2 regions of the Enterovibrio paralichthyis genome follow, and region 2 is predicted to be linked to the other one. Evidence: riboswitches for the same ligand, from Rfam matches in the RefSeq annotation. Region 2 holds a riboswitch; the other holds the start of a gene.

Region 1 (3,512 bases), on a different contig from region 2:
TCTGCCTGCAAGCCGATTCGGGAGCTGACTTTGCCGGTACCGTAACGGTCATCAATTGCAGCCGTGAAAATCAGCGGATTCATGCCGCGTTCCTGATAGTTAAACGATGACTGCAAAAGCGTGGTCGACTTACCTGCATTCATTGCAGAGTAATAGAAATACAGCTGAGCCATTAGGTTCTCCCGAAAATAAGACCGCAGCATGCTACCGAAAAACAGGCGACGGTAAAAGCGACATGCGCTGCGAATAAGAAGAAAAAAGCCTCCCACTAGGGGAGGCTCTGAAAATCAAAGAGCTGGCAGATTACGCAAGTTTACCCGGGCGGCGTGAAAGCCAACCAAACAAAGCACACACCACCACAAAGGCACTGCCACCCGCCAGCAGTGAAATGCTCAGCGAATCGGTAAAGCCCAGAACCAGGTAACCTACAGCAGCAACGGCAGCAGTCGCCAGCGCGTACGGCAACTGGGTTGAAACGTGGTCAATGTGGCCACAACGGGCACCGGTAGATGACAAGATAGTGGTGTCAGAAATAGGTGAACAGTGGTCACCGAATACCGCACCAGCCAGCACTGCAGACAACATTGGCAACATCATAGCGATGTCTGTTGCGCCAGCCAGATCGCCTGCGATTGGCAGCATAATGCCAAACGTGCCCCAGGAAGTACCGGTAGAGAACGCCATCGCAGCAGAGATCAGGAACAACAGAACCGGCAGCAGCTGAGGCGACAGGTTGCCCTGGATCAGGGTCGACAGGAATTTACCGGTCGCCATATCACCTATCACGTTGCCAATCGTCCATGCAAAAAACAGGATCAAGATGGCACCGAACATCGATTTCGCACCCACCCAGGTGGTACGCGCAACATCGGCAACCGGCAAGCCTTGTTTGAATACAGTGATCAATGCAGACAGCAGACCCATTGCACCACCATACAGCAATGACATGCCTACATCGGTATTTTCAAATGCACCAAGAACAGAGAAGGCTTTACCGTCGGCTTCGAGCACTTGCGCACCGGAAAACACCATCCAGGACATGGTCGCAACAACCAGCACCACGATAGGAATGATCAGATCAGACACACGGCCTTTTTCGCTTTCTACGATACCCAGTTCATCATCAATCGCCTGAACATGGTTCTCATCATCGCCCAGACGGCTGCCGGTTGATGCTTCATATTCAAAGCGGCGCATTGGACCCACATCCATCTGGAACCACGCAACAGCAAATACCATCGCCAGTGCGAAAACCGCGTAGAAGTTCATTGGGATCATGTGTGCAAATGCACTCAGCGGGCTGTATTCCGTCACACCGTGACTGACAAGAATGCCACCAATAACAGTAATGATGTACGCGCCCCAGCTCGAAGCCGGCATGATCACACACATAGGCGCTGCGGTTGAGTCCAGGATATACGCAAGCTTTGCACGGGAAACATGGAAACGGTCGGTCACAGGGCGGCTAATTGCACCCACAGCCAGGCTATTGAAATAGTCATCAACAAAAATGAATACGCCCAGGAATGCCGCCAGCAATTTTGCACCACGTTTGCTTTTCACGCGGCTTTGCGCCCATTCAGCAAACGCACGCGTACCACCAGAAAGGGTCAGTAGCGCAGTGATCGCACCGAGTAGCATCAGGAATGCCACAATGCTCATATTCCAGGTGTTAATGCTGCCATCATCAACAAAAAGGCCGAACACCAGATTGCTTAAATAAGAGGTTGTCGATGTCAGCGAGAAGTCGTTAAGCAAGAGTGCGCCTGAGAGAATACCCAGACCCAGCGAGAGCAGAACGCGGCGTGTGATAATGGCCAAACCCAGCGCCAAAACGGCGGGCAGCACAGATAAAGAAGATGTGGAAAAATCGACTAAGTTCATGATCTCTATATCAACCTATACGGTTGGAGATCTACTGCAGAAATGGAAAACCAGATTTGAGCTAAGGCAATGGTAAACACATTAATTTAATCCTACAGTAGCGCTCCATAGTTAAATCCCAATACTATGGCAGTGTTGTACCTATTCGGACACAACCCCAGCAGAATAGCCTGATAAGCGAACTTCTGCTTCGGCGCTATTTCCTTTCCTTCGTCCTCATTGGTATCACCCTAAGACGAAATACTCATAAACCGCGCACCTCTACGTGCATAATGCCAGCGTATTTTATGTGACATTTGTTGGTTTGCAATACAAAACAACAAACTTTTACAAACCACTCAAGAACCCGTCACACAATCATTACATGACGCATTGTTAACCAATTCCCAGCATAGTAACTCAAACATCGATGACGGATTTATTGTACAGATCACACAGAAATAGGTAATTGAATCCAACTAAAATGGGTCTGATTATTTTATATTTGCACTTTATTTAATTTCGATATCTAATACTCAAGATTAAAACGGATAAAATATTGCAAAGAATTAATTGTTCTTGCTATTCTTTATACGGCTATTAATTATTACAAACAAGAGAATAGGACTGGCATAATGTCTGATGCACTGAAAGTACTGTTAAACCTGCGCAGCCTGCGTGCCGTTGCGCGTGAACTTACTCTGGAACAACTACAAGAAGCGCTGGAAAAACTACAAGCTGTAGTTACAGAGCGTGAAGAATCTGAAGCAGAAGCTCGTGCAGCAGAAAAAGAGCGCGAAGAAAAGCTTGAGAAATACCGTGAAATGCTAATCAATGACGGTATCGATCCAGAAGAATTACTGGCAACGCTGGGTGGCACTAAGCCTAAATCTAAGCGTGCAGCTCGCCCTGCTAAATACAAATACATCGATGTAGACGGTTCAGAAAAAACTTGGACTGGTCAGGGCCGCACACCAAAAGTTATCAAAGATGCACTGGACTCAGGCAAGAAAATCGAAGATTTCCTTATCTAATCCTGTCTAAATGATAAAAACAAAAAAGGAGCTTTCGCTCCTTTTTTATTTATTTAAAATCGCCCCAAACTTCTCAGCATTGAGAGCGGATACCGTTTTTGATTCAGCCTTCAGGGCTTCACCTTTTCTAACCAAACTTAATGCGATCGGCCAAATGGCTTACGGCTAACGCAAAGTAATGCGAACGGTTCCATTTCATCAGGCTTTGATAATTACCATACACCAGGTAGCTTCGACCAAATTCATCATCAGGTTGAATAAGCCAAGCTTGAATATCCACATCCGGTAGCGGTGTATTATTCAATCGACGCACACCTAATGCCTGCCACTCTGCTAATGATTTTGCCTTTTCCTGACCAAGCCCTGACAAATCTTTATTGAATCCTTTTGGAACAGAAACCTGTCTGCCCCAAGTGTATTCATCATCCCAGCCGGCATTTTTTAAATAATTGGCAGAAGAGGCAAAAACATCAGCCTTGGTATTCCAAATATCTTTTTTACCATCAAGATCGCCATCGGCAGCAAACGAGATAAAAGAGCTTGGCATAAACTGACACTGGCCCATGGCGCCTGCCCATGACCCCTTCATATCTTTTGGTGAGATATGGCCTTGCT
Region 2 (3,512 bases):
CTACCTGCGCGACCAGATCCGCCTGCTGGCAAGAAAGCCAAGTGCCGATAAATACCAAACCCTGATTGAACTCGCTGTGCTTACCGATAACCGAGCCATCGCGCGGCAGATCAGTGAAGAAGCAACGCTGTTATTTCCAGACCAGCGCTTTGAACCAAGCTTTACCCTGCCTCAGTGACAAAAAAACGCCCAAGCGGGCGTTTTTTCTCTCCAGCTTCCGTGTTATTTCAACACATCACTCAGGGCTTTCGCACACAAGGCGACATTCTCACGTTTCGCGGCATAACCCATCAGGCCGATGCGCCAGGCCTTGCCTGCCAATGTGCCTAGACCGGCGCCAATTTCCAGGTTGTAGTCGTTAAGCAGGCGCGCGCGCACCGCCGCATCATCCACTCCTTCCGGTACCGCAACAGCATTGAGTTGCGGTAAACGGTAAGCTTCTTCAACCAGGAACTGGATACCCAGTGCTTCCAATTCGGCCTTGAGCAAGTTGTGCATGTCACGGTGACGCTGCCAGGCGTTTTCCAGTCCCTCTTCCTTCAGCATCAGCAGGGATTCATGCAGGGCATACAAGCTGTTGACCGGCGCTGTGTGGTGATAACTGCGTTTGCCCTCGCCACTCCAGTACGCTAACACCAGACTTTGATCCAAAAACCAGCTTTGCACTTTTCCGCTGCGCTGCTGCATTTTTTCCACCGCACGAGATGAGAATGTCACGGGCGAAAGTCCTGGCACACACGATAGGCATTTCTGCGAACCTGAATAGACCGCATCCAATTGCCATTCATCCACCAGCAAAGGCACACCGCCAAGGGAAGTGACCGCATCCACAATCGTCAGACAACCATGCTCACGCGCCAGCGCTGCCAGCATTTTCGCATCACTGAGCGCACCGGTAGAGGTTTCAGCATGCACAAATGCCAACACCGACGCTTCTGGATGAGCATTAAGTGCCGCTTCTACCTTGGCCGGGTCGACTGGCTTGCCCCACTCATCATCGACCATTACTGCCGTCGCACCACAGCGCTCAACATTCTCACGCATCCGATCACCAAACACACCATTGCGGCAGACAATCACAGTCTCGCCCGGCTCAATCAGGTTCACGAAGCAGGTTTCCATCCCAGCACTTCCCGGCGCAGAAACGGCGATGGTAAAAGGGTTTTCCGTCTGGAAGGCATACTGCAGCAAGGCTTTGACTTCATCCATCATCGCCACAAACAGCGGATCCAAATGACCGATTGTCGGTTGGGCCAGCGCCTGCAGGACACGCGGTGAGACATCCGAGGGGCCAGGGCCCATCAAAGTACGTTGTGGTGGGATAAAGCGGGATATTGTCATTGTTGTCTCTCCATCAGCCTTTTGTTCCCTTTACGTTAACACCGGATAGCACTGACTAAAATGCCACCATTGGATAATCCCAAGCCCAATCAAGGAAAATGGCACTTTCAGAAAAATATTCGCCGCATGCGCGTAATCTGTCGTTGACAACAAGGTTACAAACAATTATCAATAGAGAGCAATTTTTACGCAGCCAACTGCGTAGAGACAGAAGAGGCGCGTCAACCAGGCAGTCACATTGCGGAGCCCCAACTCCAATGCAGTGTGATCAGGGGGTTAGACGCCGAGACTAGACCAGACCTTGGGGGCTGGCTTGTCGGTCTGGGAGGTTGAATCCTTCGGATTGTCATCTCACTTGAGGTGGAGCGCTTCTGGAGAAAATCCTTTCTTCCAAACCCGCACTCTATCTCGTTCTGTCTCCCAATTTACTATCTAGGACAACTCCATTCGCGATTATGGGAGGTGAAGGGAAGTGAACGCATTAAATGTCGCAAAATTTGGCGGCACGAGTGTAGCCGACTACGCAGCTATGTCTAACTGTGCTTCGGTGATTAAAGGGAATTTGGACACTCGACTGGTAGTGATCAGCGCCTGCTCTGGCGTGACCAATTTACTGGTTGAACTGGCTAACGGCGTTAGCCAGGAAAGACAGCAGGATGTGCTGGCAACTCTGAGCGATATCCATTTCAGCATTTTGGCACAGCTTCCTGAAGCACCTGAAGTCGCCGCCGCTGTGAATGGCATTCTTGATGAAGTCGCGACACTCTCTGCGATTGCACAAACTTCTCCTTCAGATCAAGTTACCGATAATCTGGTTGCCTGCGGCGAACTGATGTCGACCCATATTTTCACTCATCTGCTTAATGACAAAGGCATTGATGCTGTGCGTATCGACGTGCGTGACGTCCTGAAAACAGATGGTGTGTTTGGCAAAGCCGCACCGGATTTGATTGAAACGGCATTCCATGCAGAAGCTGTTTTGTCTCCCCTGTTTAAAAAGCACATCGTTGTCACCCAGGGCTTTATCGGCTCTGATGCGCAGGGCAACACCACCACACTGGGGCGTGGCGGCAGCGATTACAGCGCAGCACTGCTGGCAGAGGCAGTAAAGGCTACCTCGTTAGAGATTTGGACCGACGTACCGGGAATCTACAGCACTGACCCACGCGTGGCGCCAGCTGCAAGTCCGATTGATGAGATCAGCTTCAGCGAAGCGTCTGAAATGGCAAACTTCGGCGCCAAGATCTTGCACCCGGCGACCCTGATCCCGGCCATGCGCCACGATATTCCCGTGTTTGTCGGCTCATCCAAAGCACCGGAAAAGGGTGGCACCTGGATACGTCGCCATGCGGAAAATTCGCCGCTATTTCGCGCCCTCGCCCTGCGTTGCAATCAAACAATGGTGACCCTGACCAGCTTGAATATGTTCCACGCTTACGGCTTTCTGGCTGAAGTGTTTAACATTCTGGCCAAGCACAAGGTATCGGTCGACCTTATCACCACGTCAGAAGTGAGCGTGTCCCTGACACTGGATCAGACAAACACCAAAGGCGGTGCCCCTAAATTGCCGGAAGCCGCGGAGCAGGAATTGGCTGAGCTGTGTAAAGTGACCGTAGAGCAGGATATGTGTCTGGTGGCCTTGATTGGCAACCATATGGGTGAATCACGCGGCTCTGCAGCCAAGATCTTTGGTGCACTGGAAGATTACAACCTGCGCATGATTTGTTACGGCGCCAGCAACCACAACCTCTGCTTCCTGACCAGTACGGCAGATTCACAGAATGTGGTGCGGGCACTGCACAAAGAGTTGTTTGAATAATCCCAGTAGCTTGCGAATAAAAAAGGGCGCTCTGAGCGCCCTTTCAGTTTCTGCCAGTTAGCCGTTAAGATTTGGCCCTAGCCATTTCTCTGCTTCGATCAGATCCCAGCCTTTACGATCGGCATAACTGTCACGCTGATCTTCCTGGATCTGCGCTACCGCAAAGTAGCGCGATTCTGGATGGGAGAAATACCAGCCAGATACCGAAGCACCCGGCCACATCGCATAACTGGTGGTCAGTGACATACCAATGGTTTCCTCTACGTTGAGAAGCTCCCATAAGCAGCCTTTCTCAGTATGTTCAGGACAGGCAGGATAGCCCGGCGCCGGACGGATACCCTGATACTTTTCA

What was found. A riboswitch is a leader RNA that binds a small molecule or an ion and turns the genes downstream of it on or off. The one in region 2 is predicted to bind lysine.
Region 1: it holds a riboswitch for lysine, as region 2 does, so the genes downstream of both, KU854_RS16870 (Na+/H+ antiporter NhaC family protein) here and lysC (lysine-sensitive aspartokinase 3) in region 2, are expected to answer to the same signal.

The regions. Positions count from the first base shown of each region.
Region 1 covers NZ_JAHUTS010000015.1:110,278-113,789, forward strand. Annotated here, with positions in the region: gene KU854_RS16865 (thymidine kinase) at 1-173, opposite strand, end outside; gene KU854_RS16870 (Na+/H+ antiporter NhaC family protein) at 304-1,884, opposite strand; lysine riboswitch at 1,975-2,156, opposite strand; gene KU854_RS16875 (H-NS family histone-like protein) at 2,499-2,897, shown strand; gene KU854_RS16880 (lytic murein transglycosylase) at 3,025-3,512, opposite strand, start outside.
Region 2 covers NZ_JAHUTS010000005.1:293,087-296,598, forward strand. Annotated here, with positions in the region: gene KU854_RS08970 (Wzy polymerase domain-containing protein) at 1-178, shown strand, start outside; gene KU854_RS08975 (pyridoxal-phosphate-dependent aminotransferase family protein) at 223-1,341, opposite strand; lysine riboswitch at 1,545-1,720, shown strand; gene lysC (lysine-sensitive aspartokinase 3) at 1,814-3,160, shown strand; gene metH (methionine synthase) at 3,218-3,512, opposite strand, start outside.